Regions from separate parts of the Streptomyces sp. NBC_00158 genome, predicted to be linked through region 1. Evidence: riboswitches for the same ligand, from Rfam matches in the RefSeq annotation. Region 1 holds a riboswitch; each other region holds the start of a gene.
The links. Region 1 has a riboswitch for thiamine pyrophosphate ahead of OG553_RS08300 (thiamine ABC transporter substrate binding subunit). Riboswitches for the same ligand answer to the same signal wherever they lie in the genome.
Positions count from the first base shown of each region.

Region 2: it holds a riboswitch for thiamine pyrophosphate, as region 1 does, so the genes downstream of both, thiO (glycine oxidase ThiO) here and OG553_RS08300 (thiamine ABC transporter substrate binding subunit) in region 1, are expected to answer to the same signal.
Region 3: it holds a riboswitch for thiamine pyrophosphate, as region 1 does, so the genes downstream of both, thiC (phosphomethylpyrimidine synthase ThiC) here and OG553_RS08300 (thiamine ABC transporter substrate binding subunit) in region 1, are expected to answer to the same signal.

Region 1 covers NZ_CP108161.1:1,888,238-1,892,605, reverse strand. Annotated here, with positions in the region: gene OG553_RS08310 (phosphatidate cytidylyltransferase) at 1-1,071, shown strand, start outside; gene rlmN (23S rRNA (adenine(2503)-C(2))-methyltransferase RlmN) at 1,252-2,367, shown strand; TPP riboswitch at 2,428-2,537, shown strand; gene OG553_RS08300 (thiamine ABC transporter substrate binding subunit) at 2,622-3,722, shown strand; gene OG553_RS08295 (ABC transporter permease) at 3,773-4,368, shown strand, end outside.
Region 2 covers NZ_CP108161.1:5,351,534-5,355,901, reverse strand. Annotated here, with positions in the region: gene thiE (thiamine phosphate synthase) at 1-585, opposite strand, end outside; gene OG553_RS24635 (Rv2175c family DNA-binding protein) at 667-1,032, opposite strand; gene OG553_RS24630 (NAD(P)/FAD-dependent oxidoreductase) at 1,145-2,389, opposite strand; TPP riboswitch at 2,504-2,616, shown strand; gene thiO (glycine oxidase ThiO) at 2,614-3,795, shown strand; gene thiS (sulfur carrier protein ThiS) at 3,792-3,992, shown strand; gene OG553_RS24615 (thiazole synthase) at 3,997-4,368, shown strand, end outside.
Region 3 covers NZ_CP108161.1:3,614,544-3,618,911, forward strand. Annotated here, with positions in the region: gene thiC (phosphomethylpyrimidine synthase ThiC) at 126-1,913, opposite strand; TPP riboswitch at 1,907-2,051, opposite strand; gene OG553_RS16610 (YibE/F family protein) at 2,091-3,557, shown strand; gene OG553_RS16615 (SsgA family sporulation/cell division regulator) at 3,598-4,047, opposite strand; gene OG553_RS16620 (IclR family transcriptional regulator) at 4,145-4,368, opposite strand, start outside.

The sequences.
Region 1 (4,368 bases):
GACTCTCCCTGGGCCGCTGAGCCGGTTCCGGCGGGTCCCGCATACGATGCGCTGGTGGGCCCGCAGACTGCGCCCATGCCCATCGTGCCCGATGCCGCCGGCCGTGCCTTCGACGACCGGGAAGCACGCGATCGGGGGGCCGCCTTCGTCGGCGGCCCCCCGTTCCGCGCCGAGACGCCGTTGCAGGAGCCCATGCCCAGCCCCCCGCCCCCGCCTCCGCAGGCCCCGCAGGACGCCTCGCCCCCGCCGCAGAAGAAGCGCGCGGGGCGGGATCTGCGTGCCGCCATAGGGGTCGGCGTCGGCCTCGGCGCGGTGATCTTCGCTTCGCTGTTCATCGTGAAGGCCGTCTTCGTCGGCGTCATCGTCGTCGCGGTCGTGGTCGGCCTGTGGGAGCTCACCTCCCGGCTCCAGGAGAAGAAGGGCATCAAGGCCCCGCTGGTCCCGCTCGCGGTCGGCGGCGCGGCGATGATCATCGCCGGGTACGTCCGCGGGGCCGAGGGCGCGTGGGTGGCGATGGCGCTCACCGCGCTGGCCGTCCTCGTGTGGAGGATGACCGAGCCTCCCGAGGACTACCTCAAGGACGTCACGGCCGGCGTCTTCGCGGCGTTCTACGTGCCCTTCCTGGCCACCTTCGTCGCGATGCTGCTGACCCCCGACGACGGCCCGCAGCGGGTGGTGACCTTCCTGGTGCTGACCGTGGTCAGCGACACCGGGGCGTACGCGGTCGGCTGGCGCTTCGGCAAGACCAAGCTCGCCCCGCGCATCAGCCCCGGCAAGACCCGCGAGGGGCTCTTCGGAGCGGTGGCCTTCGCGATGGTGGCCGGCGCGCTGTGCATGGAGTTCCTGATCGACGGCGGTGCCTGGTGGCAGGGCCTGCTGCTGGGCCTCGCGGTGGCGGTCTCCGCCACCCTGGGTGACCTCGGCGAGTCGATGATCAAGCGTGACCTGGGCATCAAGGACATGGGCACACTGCTCCCGGGCCACGGCGGCATCATGGACCGCCTGGACTCCCTGCTGCCGACCGCCCCGGTGGTGTGGCTGCTGCTGGCCGCGTTCGTCGGTACCGGCTGAGGTGGCGCCCCGGGCCCATGGGCCCGGGGGCGGAGCACCGGCTTACGGGTCGGGGCCGGGTTATCCTGGAGGGCGCGCCGTGTTCACGCGGCGCGCCCTTTCCGTCCGGCGGCCGAGTGGCCGCGGACCGGCCCTGCACGCGCGGGGTGACCCCCACCCCGTCGTACCGAGGAGTACCGCATGGCCCCGCGTCCCGTTCCGGGCGAGCTCACCTTCGTCGCGCCCCGCGGAGCGAAGAAGCCGCCCCGGCACCTCGCCGACCTCACCCCGGCCGAGCGCCGTGAGGCCGTGGCCGCGATCGGCGAGAAGCCGTTCCGGGCCAAGCAGCTCTCCCAGCACTACTTCGCCCGCTACGCGCACGACCCGGCCGAGTGGACCGACATCCCCGCCGCCTCGCGCGAGAAGCTCCAGCAGGAGCTGCTGCCGGAGCTCATGAACGTCGTGCGGCACATCAGCTGCGACGACGACACCACCCGCAAGACCCTGTGGAAGCTGCACGACGGCACGCTCGTCGAGTCCGTGCTGATGCGCTACCCCGACCGGGTGACGATGTGCATCTCCTCGCAGGCCGGCTGCGGCATGAACTGCCCGTTCTGCGCCACCGGCCAGGCCGGCCTGGACCGCAACCTCTCCACCGCCGAGATCGTGCACCAGATCGTCGACGGCATGCGCGCCCTGCGCGACGGCGAGGTCCCCGGCGGCCCGGCCCGGCTGTCCAACATCGTCTTCATGGGCATGGGCGAGCCGCTGGCGAACTACAAGCGCGTCGTCGGCGCCATCCGCCGCCTCACCGACCCGGAGCCCGACGGCCTGGGCCTGTCGCAGCGCGGCATCACCGTCTCCACCGTCGGCCTGGTCCCGGCGATGCTGCGGTTCGCCGACGAGGGCTTCAAGTGCCGCCTCGCGGTCTCGCTGCACGCCCCGGACGACGAGCTGCGCGACACCCTCGTCCCGGTGAACACCCGCTGGAAGGTCCGCGAGGTCCTCGACGCGGCCTGGGAGTACGCGGAGAAGTCCGGCCGCCGCATCTCCATCGAGTACGCCCTGATCCGCGACATCAACGACCAGGCCTGGCGCGGCGACCTGCTGGGCCGCCTGCTCAAGGGCAAGCGCGTACACGTCAACCTGATCCCGCTGAACCCGACGCCGGGCTCGAAGTGGACCGCCTCCCGCCCCGAGGACGAGAAGGCCTTCGTCGAGGCGATCGCCCGCCACGGGGTGCCCGTGACCGTCCGCGACACCCGCGGCCAGGAGATCGACGGCGCGTGCGGCCAGCTCGCCGCCTCGGAACGATAGATTCCGGACGGGCGTCCGCGTGAATCGGCCGCAGGGGTACCCTGTGGCCGAACCAATTGCATATTCCGACAGGGGAGCGCCACAGCGCTGAGAGTGCGGTATCCGTCATCCGCAGACCCTCTGAACCTCGCCCCGGTCATTCGGGGTAGGAAGTTCGGTCACCACTCAAGCTGTTGCGCCCTGCCCGGCGTCCGCTCCCACAGAGCGCCGGGCAGGGCCGCGTCTTCTCCTGGTCATCCCAGGAGGAATCACCAGTGAGCACCACCAGGAAGATCGCGGGCGCCGCGCTCGCGGCCGCGCTCGGCGTCACCACGCTCAGTGCCTGCGGCGGCGGCGACGCCAAGGACAAGTCCGCGGGCGCGACCGACGCCCCGAAGTCCAAGACCGTCACGCTCGTCTCCCACGACTCCTTCAACGTGACCGACACGGTCCTCAAGGAGTTCGAGCAGCAGAGCGGCTACACCGTCAAGGTGCTGAAGTCCGGTGACGCCGGCGCCGCCCTCAACCAGGAGATCCTCACCAAGGGCTCCCCGCGCGGCGACGTCTTCTTCGGCGTCGACAACACCCTGCTCTCGCGCGCCCTCGACAACGGCGTCTTCACGCCGTACGAGGCCAAGGGCCTGGACACGGTGAAGCCCGAGTACGTCCTCGACAAGCAGCACCGCGTCACCCCGGTCGACTCCGGCGACATCTGCGTCAACTACGACAAGGCGTACTTCGCCGACAAGAAGATCGCCCCGCCGCAGACGCTGGACGACCTGCTCAAGCCCGAGTACAAGAACCTGCTGGTCACCGAGAACGCCGCGACCTCCTCGCCCGGCCTCGGCTTCCTCCTCGCCTCCGTCGGCAAGTACGGCGAGGAGGGCTGGAAGGACTACTGGACCAAGCTCAAGGCCAACGGCGTCGAGGTCGTCGACGGCTGGGAGCAGGCCTACAACGAGCGGTTCTCCGGCTCCGCCGGCGGCAAGAAGGCCAAGGGCGACCGCCCGCTGGTCGTCTCCTACGCCTCCAGCCCGCCGGTCGAGGTCCTCTACGGCGAGCCGCAGCCGGCCGAGGCGCCCACGGGCGTGGCCACCGGCACCTGCTTCCGCCAGATCGAGTTCGCGGGCCTGCTCAAGGGTGCGAAGAACGAGGAGGGCGGCAAGGCCCTCATCGACTTCCTGGTCTCCAAGAAGTTCCAGGAGGACATGCCGCTCCAGATGTTCGTGAACCCGGTCGTCAAGGACGCGAAGCTGCCGGAGCTGTTCACGAAGCACGGCGTCGTGGTCGACAAGCCGGAGAACGTCGCTCCGGAGGCCATCGCCAAGAACCGTGAGCAGTGGGTCAAGACGTGGTCCTCGCTCGTCGTGAAGTAGAGCGCCTTACCGCGGGGGGCGGGCGCGCCACGGCCGTCAGACTCGCTCTGATGGCCGTGCCGCTCGCCTTCTTCGGACTGTTCTTCGCCTACCCCGTCGCCGCGATCGTCGGCCGCGGGCTCAAGACGGACGAGGGCTGGCAGTTCGGCCGGATCGGCGAGGTCCTCGCCCGGCCCGACATCGCCGGCGTGCTGTGGTTCACCACCTGGCAGGCGCTCGCCTCGACCGCCCTCACCCTGCTCCTGGCGCTGCCGGGCGCGTACGTGTTCGCGCGGCTGGAGTTCCCCGGCAAGCAGCTGCTGCGCGCGCTGGTCACCGTCCCCTTCGTGCTGCCGACCGTGGTCGTCGGCAGTGCCTTCCTGGCGCTGGTCGGCCGGGGCGGGCTGCTCGACGAGCTGTGGGGCGTCCGGCTGGACACCACCGTGTGGGCGATCCTGCTCGCCCACGTCTTCTTCAACTACGCCGTCGTGGTGCGGACCGTCGGCGGCCTCTGGGCGCAGCTGGACCCGCGCCAGGAGGAGGCCGCCCGGGTGCTGGGCGCCGGGCGGTTCGCGGCGTGGCGGCGGGTGACGCTGCCCGCGCTCGGGCCGGCGGTGGCCGCGGCCTCGCTGATGGTGTTCCTGTTCACGTTCAGCTCCTTCGGCGT
Region 2 (4,368 bases), 3.5 Mb from region 1:
GTCGGAGGCCTCGGTGATGGCCCGGACGACCACGACGCGGGTGGCGCCGGCGTCCAGGACCTCGTCCAGATTGCCTCCGTCGATGCCGCCGATGGCGAACCAGGGGCGCTCCTGGGCGAGGGAGGCCGCGTACCGGACGAGGTCGAGTCCGGGGGCGTGGCGGCCGGGCTTGGTGGGGGTGGGCCAGCACGGGCCGGTGCAGAAGTAGTCCACTCCGGGCTCGGCGACGGCGGCGTCCACCTCGGACTCGGCGTGGCAGGAGCGGCCGATCAGGACCCCGTCGCCGAGGATGGCGCGGGCGGCGGGGACGGGGATGTCGCCCTGGCCGAGGTGCAGGACGTCGGAGCCGATGGCGTGCGCGACGTCGGCGCGGTCGTTGACGGCGAGGAGCTTGCCGTGGCGGCGGGCGGCCTCGGCGAAGACCTGGAGGTGTTCGAGCTCCTCACCCGCCTCCATGCCCTTGTCGCGGAGCTGGACGATGTCGACTCCGCCGGCCAGGACGGCGTCCAGGAACTCGGGGAGGTCCCCCTGCCGCTTGCGTGCGTCCGTGCACAGGTAGAGCCGGGCGTCGGACAGCTGCTGCATGGGAGTACCCCTCGGGTGGTGATGGTGCGGTGTGCGGGCGGGCCGAGGTTACCCGGCCCGCCGCATCCGTGGATCAGCCGCTCAGAGGGCGAGCGCCTGGGCGCGGCGCTTCACCTCCGTGCCGCGGTTCTCCCGCAGCGCCTGCACGGGGGTGCCGGGCAGGCTCGCGTCCTCGGTGAAGAGCCACTCCAGCATCTCCTCGTCGGAGAAGCGGTCGTCTCGCAGTACGGTCAGCAGTCCGACGAGGCCCTTGACGACCTTGTCGCCGTCGATGAACTGCGCCGGCACCTGCAGGGCGCGGTTCTCGCCCCGCCGTACGGCGATCAGCTGCCCTTCCTTCACCATCTGGCGGACCCGGGTCACCTCGATGTCGAGCATCTCCGCGATGTCGGGGAGGTACAGCCAGGAGGGGACAAGGGCGTCGATCTTTGCGTCAATCTCGGTCACGGGCACAAGCCTGCCACTTCGGACGGGCAGCCGGTACCCGGCCCCGTCCGTCCGGGGCCGGGCCGGGGGCCGGACGGGGCCGGGCCGCGCGTCCGGCCGGCCCCGGGAGGCGTCAGGCCAGGGCCGACTTCAGCGGAACGGCCGGGTCCGCGACCTTGGCCGGGTCCACGGGCACACCGGTCTCGATCAGCTTCCGGCCCTGCGCGAGGTCCCGGGGGCGGCCCACGGCCAGCACGGCTGCCAGCGCGCCCCCGCGCAGCCAGCACACCGACCAGGTGGCGCCGGCCGGGTCCCCGCGCCACAGCAGGGTGTCGGCCCCGCCGTGGTGGCCCGCGTACTGGACGAAGCGGCCGAACTGCTCCGACCAGAAGTACGGCACCGGGTCGTAGACCTGGACCGGTTCCCCGGCCAGCACGTTCGCAGCGACGGCCCGGGGGCCCTGGAGGGCGTTGTCCCAGTGGTGGACCAGCAGCCGCGTCCCGTAGCGGGCCGACGGGAAGGAGGAGCAGTCGCCGACCGCGTACACGCCGGGGAGCGAGGTGCGCAGGTACGCGTCCGCGGTGACCGAGCCGTCGGCGCCGAGCTCGACCCCGGTCCCGGCGAGCCAGTCGGTGGCCGGCCGGGCGCCGATGCCGACGACGACGGCCCCGGCGGGCAGCTCGCGGCCGTCCGCCAGCAGCACCCGGCCCTCCTCGATCCCGGCGACCCTCGCGCCGGTGAGCAGCGTGGCTCCGGCCTCCGCGTACCACCGGGCCATCGGCTCGGCGACCTCGGCGGGCAGGGCCCCCGACAGCACCCGGTCCGCCGCCTCGACGACCGTGACGGCGCAGCCGGCCTCGCGGGCCGCGGTGGCGAACTCGGCGCCGATCCAGCCGGCCCCGACCACGACGGCCTCGGGGGCGGCGGCCAGCACCGGGCGCAGCCGGGCGGCGTCGTCGAGGGTGCGCAGCAGGTGGACGCCGGGGACCCCCTCGGTGCCGGGCAGGGTCAGCGGCACGGCTCCGGTGGCCAGCACGAGGACCTCGTACGGAACCGGACCGGCCTCGGTGTCGACCTCGCGGGCCCCGGCCCGCAGCCCCGTGACCTCGGTGCCGAGGCGCAGGTCGATGCGCAGGCCCTCGAAGTCCACCTCGAACGCGGAGTCCTCGGCCTTGCCGAGCAATACCGCCTTGGAGAGCGGGGGCCGGTCGTAGGGCTGGTGGGGTTCGGCGCCCAGCAGGGTCACGGGGCCCTCGTAGCCCTGTTCCCGCAGGGCCACGGCGGTCTGCACGCCGGCCATTCCGGCGCCCACGATCACGACACCGGGGTTCGTCTGTTCCGTCTGCTGTTCCGTCTGCTGTTCCGTCTGCTCACTCACGCGGCCCACCCTAGTGAACTGACGGGCCGTCAGGAACAGGGGGCGTGGAGATCGTCCGCCCGGCAGCGGGGAGGCAGCCTTACCCGACCCCGGCGCCGGGGTTAACCTGGCCACCGTACCTATCGCGGGAGTCCGGGCGCACCGGGCTGAGAGGGAGGCTGGCCGGCCTCCGACCGTACGAACCTGATCCGGGTCATGCCGGCGAAGGGAGGGGCTGGACGCCCATGCACTCATCTCGGAACGGATCCGACAAGGGATCCGACGTCCTCGTCATCGGGGGCGGCATCATCGGCCTGGTCACCGCCTGGCGGGCGGCCCGGCACGGCCTGAGCACCGCACTCGCCGACCCCGACCCCGGGGGCGGCGCCGCCCGCGTCGCCGCCGGCATGCTCGCCGCCGTCACCGAGCTCCACTACGGCGAGGAGACCCTCCTCGGCCTCAACGTCGCCTCCGCCGCCCGCTACCCCGACTTCGCCGCCGAGCTCACCGAAGCCAGCGGCGGCATCGACCTCGGCTACCGCGCCTGCGGCACCCTCGCCGTCGCCCTCGACGCCGACGACCGCCTCCACCTGCGGGAACTCCACGCCCTCCAGCGCCGCTGCGGCCTGGAGTCCGAATGGCTCACCGGCCGCGAATGCCGCCGCCTCGAACCGATGCTCGCCCCCGGCGTACGCGGCGGCCTGCGCGTCGACGGCGACCACCAGGTCGACCCCCGCCGGCTCGCCGACGCCCTGCTCGCCGCCTGCGAACGAGCGGGCGTGACCATCCACCGGGCCCGCGCGCAGCGGCTCCTCGTCACCGCCGACCGGGCCTGCGGAGCCCTCCTCGACGACGGCACGCAGCTGCACGCCGACCAGGTCGTACTCGCCGCGGGCTCGCTCAGCGGCCGGCTGGCCGGCGTACCCGCGGACGCGGTACCGCCCGTACGCCCGGTCAAGGGACAGGTGCTGCGCCTCGCCGTACCGCCCGCCTACGCGCCCTTCCTCTCCCGGACGGTACGGGCCGTCGTACGCGGCAGCCACGTCTACCTGGTGCCCCGCGAGAACGGCGAACTCGTCGTCGGAGCCACCAGCGAGGAACTCGGCTGGGACACCACCGTCACCGCCGGCGGGGTCTACGAACTGCTGCGCGACGCCCACGAACTGGTCCCCGGCATCACCGAACTGCCGCTCGTCGAGACCCGGGCCGGCCTGCGCCCCGGCTCCCCCGACAACGCCCCGCTCCTCGGCCCCACCAACCTCCCCGGCCTGCACCTGGCCACCGGGCACTACCGCAACGGGGTCCTGCTCACCCCGCTCACCGGCGACGTGATGGCGGAACTGCTGACCACCGGCACCGTGCCGGAGATCGCCCGCCCCTTCACCCCGCGCCGCTTCTCCTCCACGCGTCAGGAGTCCTACGCATGACCATCTCCGTCAACGGCGAGCCGCGCGAGATCGCGGCCGGCACCACCCTCGACGCGGTGGTCGCCACCCTCACCACCGCCCCCTCCGGCGTGGCCGCCGCCCTCAACGAGACCGTCGTCCCGCGCGGACAGTGGCCCGCCACCTCGGTGGGCGAAGGCGACCGGATCGAGATCCTCACCGCGGTCCAGGGAGGCTGAACACATGGCTGACGACGTCTTCACCCTGGGCGGCCGGACCTTCTCCTCCCGCCTGATCATGGGCACGGGCGGAGCCCCGAGCCTCGACATCCTCGAACGCGCCCTCATCGCCTCCGGGACCGAACTCACCACGGTGGCCATGCGCCGCCTGGACCCCACCGTCCAGGGATCCGTCCTGTCGGTCCTGTCCAAGCTGGACATCGCCGTCCTCCCCAACACCGCCGGCTGCTTCACCGCCGGCGAGGCCGTCCTCACCGCCCGGCTGGCACGGGAGGCACTCGGCACCGACTGGATCAAGCTGGAGGTCGTCGCCGACGAGCGCACCCTGCTCCCCGACGGCGTCGAGCTGCTCGACGCCGCGGAGGTCCTGGTCGAC
Region 3 (4,368 bases), 1.7 Mb from region 1:
CCCGTCCGGGACTGTTTCACGTGAAACATCCACACCGAAGCCGTGCCGAAGCCGTGCCGAACGCATGCGTAAGGCCGGCCGACGACTCCCCCCGGAATGTCGTCGGCCGGCCCTCTCCGCACCGATCAGTCGGCCAGCGGCAGGTAGACCCTGTTGCCCGAGGCCGCGAACTCGGCGGACTTCTCCGCCATGCCCGCCTCGATCTCATCGGCCTTGAGGTCACCGCCGTGCTCACGGCGGATGTCCTGCGAGATCTTCATGGAGCAGAACTTCGGACCGCACATGGAGCAGAAGTGCGCGGTCTTGGCCGGCTCGGCCGGCAGGGTCTCGTCGTGGAACTCACGGGCCGTGTCGGGGTCGAGGGCCAGGTTGAACTGGTCCTCCCAGCGGAACTCGAACCGCGCGTCCGACAGGGCGTCGTCCCACTCCTGGGCACCCGGGTGGCCCTTGGCCAGGTCCGCCGCGTGCGCGGAGATCTTGTACGTGATGACGCCGGTCTTCACGTCGTCCCGGTTGGGCAGGCCCAGGTGCTCCTTGGGCGTCACGTAGCAGAGCATCGCGGTGCCCCACCAGGCGATCATCGCGGCGCCGATGCCCGAGGTGATGTGGTCGTACGCGGGCGCGACGTCCGTCGTCAGCGGGCCGAGCGTGTAGAACGGCGCCTCCTCGCAGATCTCCTGCTGGAGGTCGATGTTCTCCTTGATCTTGTGCATCGGGACGTGGCCCGGGCCCTCGATCATCGTCTGCACGTTGTGCCGCTTGGCGATGGTGTTCAGCTCGCCCAGGGTCTTCAGCTCCGCGAACTGCGCGGCGTCGTTGGCGTCCGCGATGGAGCCGGGCCGCAGGCCGTCGCCCAGCGAGTACGTGACGTCGTACGTCGCGAGGATCTCGCAGAGCTCCTCGAAGTTCGTGTAGAGGAAGTTCTCCTTGTGGTGCGCCAGGCACCAGGCAGCCATGATCGAACCGCCGCGGGAGACGATGCCGGTCTTGCGACGGGCGGTCAGCGGCACGTACGGCAGCAGCACGCCGGCGTGGACCGTCATGTAGTCGACGCCCTGCTCGGCCTGCTCGATGACCGTGTCCTTGTAGATCTCCCAGGTCAGGTCCTCGGCCCTGCCGTCGGCCTTCTCCAGGGCCTGGTAGAGCGGCACGGTGCCGATCGGGACCGGGGAGTTGCGCAGCACCCACTCGCGGGTGGTGTGGATGTTGCGGCCGGTGGAGAGGTCCATGACCGTGTCGGCACCCCAGCGGGTCGCCCAGGTCATCTTCTCCACCTCCTCCTCGATCGAGGAGGTGACCGCGGAGTTGCCGATGTTGGCGTTGACCTTCACCAGGAACTTCTTGCCGATGATCATCGGTTCGATCTCCGGGTGGTTCACGTTGGCCGGGAGCACCGCGCGGCCTGCGGCGATCTCCTCGCGAACGACCTCGGGGGAGACGTTCTCGCGGATCGCGACGTACTCCATCTCCGGGGTGATCTCGCCCCGGCGGGCATACGCGAGCTGCGTGACGGCGGCGCCGCCGCGGCCCCGGCGGGGCTGGCGCGGACGGCCCGGGAAGACCGCGTCGAGGTTCTTGAGGCCCCCGCGCGGCGAGGTGTGCTTGATGCCGTCGTCCTCGGGGCGGACGGGGCGTCCCGCGTACTCCTCGGTGTCGCCGCGGCCGATGATCCAGTTCTCGCGCAGGGGGGCGAGGCCCCGGCGGACGTCGGTCTCGATCTGCGGGTCGGTGTACGGCCCGGACGTGTCGTAGAGCGTCACGTCCTTGCCGTTGGTGAGGTGGACCTGGCGGACCGGCACCCGGATGTCGGGGCGGGAGCCCGCCACGTAGCCCTTGTGCCAGCCCGGCTGGCGCTCGGTCTGGCCGTCGGCGTCCTGGCTGACGGCAGGCGTGCGTGCGTCCTGAATGGTCATGAGACCTATCTCCCTACGCCGGCATTACCCGGTAACAGGTTCGGCGGTCGACGCAGCCTCCTCCCGTACGCATTCTCATGCGCGTACGGTGATCAGCGCCCTCTCAGCCCGGTGCTCCGAGCTCCCGCGTTGTGCAAAGTAGCCCCCACGTTAGCGTCGTGTGTGGCGTGCTGAACAGTGGGCCCCCTCATCTCTTGCGATGATCTGCCGGTGACGTCCTCGCCGCAGCCTCCCCACGAGCCCACAGAGCCCTTGGGCCACACCGGCCACGAGCATGCGTCCCACGGGCATGCCGCAGCCTCCTCCCACGGGCATTCGCACGGCCAAGGACACGGCCACGGTCATGGCCACAGCCATGGCCACGGGCCGGCCGCTCCGGTCTCCAAGCACCTGCGCAAGGTGATCGCCGCCGTACTGATCCCCTTCGCCGCCGCCGTCTTCGTCGGCATGGCCGTGCTCTGGCCCGGCGGAGCCCCCGCGCACGAGCGCACCGGGGTGGGCTTCGACCGGCAGACCCAACAGGGCAAGGTCGTCGCTCTCGCGAAGGTCGACTGCAAATCGGTGAACGCCGCGCAGGTCCCTCCCACTGGCGACACCTCCACCCCCGAGGGACGCGAGGCGCAGGCCGCCCGGACCGGCGAGTGCAAGAAGGCCACCGTCGAGGTGACCAGCGGACCGGAGCAGGGCCGGGCCTTCTTCGAGATCGTCCAGCCGGGTGCGCCGCGGCAGTTGGAGAAGGGGCAGGAGGTGGTGGTGGCGTACGCGCCGGACGCTCCCCGGGACCTCCAGTACTCGGTGATCGACCTGAACCGGAAGTTCCCGATGGCGCTGCTGGCCGGCATCTTCGCCGTCGCGGTCGTCGTGGTCGGCCGGATGCGCGGCCTCTTCGCCCTCATCGCGCTCGTCGTCAGTTTCGGGGTGCTGACGCTCTTCATCCTCCCGGCGATCCTGCAGGGCTCCAACCCGCTGCTCGTGGCGGTCATCGGCGCCAGCGCGATCATGCTGATCGCCCTCTACATGTGCCACGGGCTGACGGCGAGGACCTCGGTCGCCGTCCTCGGCACGCTGGTCTCGCTCCTGCTGATCGGGCTGCTGGGCTCGCAGTTCATCGGCTGGGCGTTCCTGAGCGGCAACACGGACGACAACACCGGGCTGATCCACGGGCTCTACCCGAACATCGACATGAGCGGTTTGCTGCTCGCAGGCGTGATCATCGGATCCCTGGGCGTGCTCGACGACGTGACCGTCACTCAGACCTCGGCCGTCTGGGAACTCCACCAGGCCGACCCGGACATGGGTCCGCGCGCCCTGTACCGGGCCGCCATCCGGATCGGCCGCGACCACATCGCCTCGGTGGTGAACACCCTCGTCCTGGCGTACGCGGGCGCCGCGCTGCCGCTCCTGCTGCTGTTCTCGATCGCGAACAGCAGCATGGGCACGGTGGCCAACAGCGAGCTGGTCGCGGAGGAGATCGTACGGACCCTCGTGGGCTCGATCGGGCTCGTGGCCTCGGTGCCGGTGACCACGGCGCTCGCGGCCCTGGTGGTCTCAGCCGACCGGCCCGGCGCGGCCGGCGGAACGACCGGGAGCCCGGCGGCGGCCCCGGCCCGCGGCGGCCGGGGCCGCCGCCGGCGCAAGCGCTGAGGAGGGGCGGGGCCCGGGCCGAGGCTCGTGGGGCCCTGCCTCAGCCCGCCTTCCGCTCGTCGTGCTGCGACTCGGAGAGGATCTTTCCGAGTGCCTGGTCGAGGCTCTCCTCGAAGTCGCCGAGGTTGCGCTCCTGACCGAGCGGAACGAGCCGGTCGGTCCGGTCCAGGAACGCGACGAGCGGCCCCGCGCCGGCCCGGAACAGGGCCCGGTCGCCACCGACCTGAAGCCGGATGTGGACGTCGGACAGCTCGTCCGGATCGGTGGGCGCGATGTGCACGTCACCGTCACCACTGGGCTTGTTGATGCCGTCGAGAAGCAGCTCCCGGCCGAACGCCCAGGTCACCGGCGCATCTCCGGGAAGGTGGAAGGTCAGACGTACCGCGTAGGGGTCACGGGCCTCGTACCGGAGCTCGACCGGGATCCGGAACGCGAGCTCCTCGGAAACGAGGAAGCTCATCATGACCTCTGCCTGTACCGACTCGCGCATTGCCTACCCCGCTGTAGTGGAAGTGGCCAGGAATGATCCCCCAGGGCCGTCTTGACAAGGGTGGTGGAAGCGCCAGCAGATCACAAGGAGTGAGTTTTCAGATACTGATAGAGAAGGAGAGGGTGCTCAACAGCGCGCCTACTTCACTCCGTAGTCGATCAACCACATAGAGCAATCGGTCTTCTTGGTGCACAGGAAGGGAAACCGCCATGGTCGCGGCGGCATCGCCGGCCGTGATCGGGATGGCGGCGCACACCGTTCCGAGCGCGTACTCCTGACGCTCCGTAACCGGCTGCATCCGTTCCAGGGACCCGATCCGCT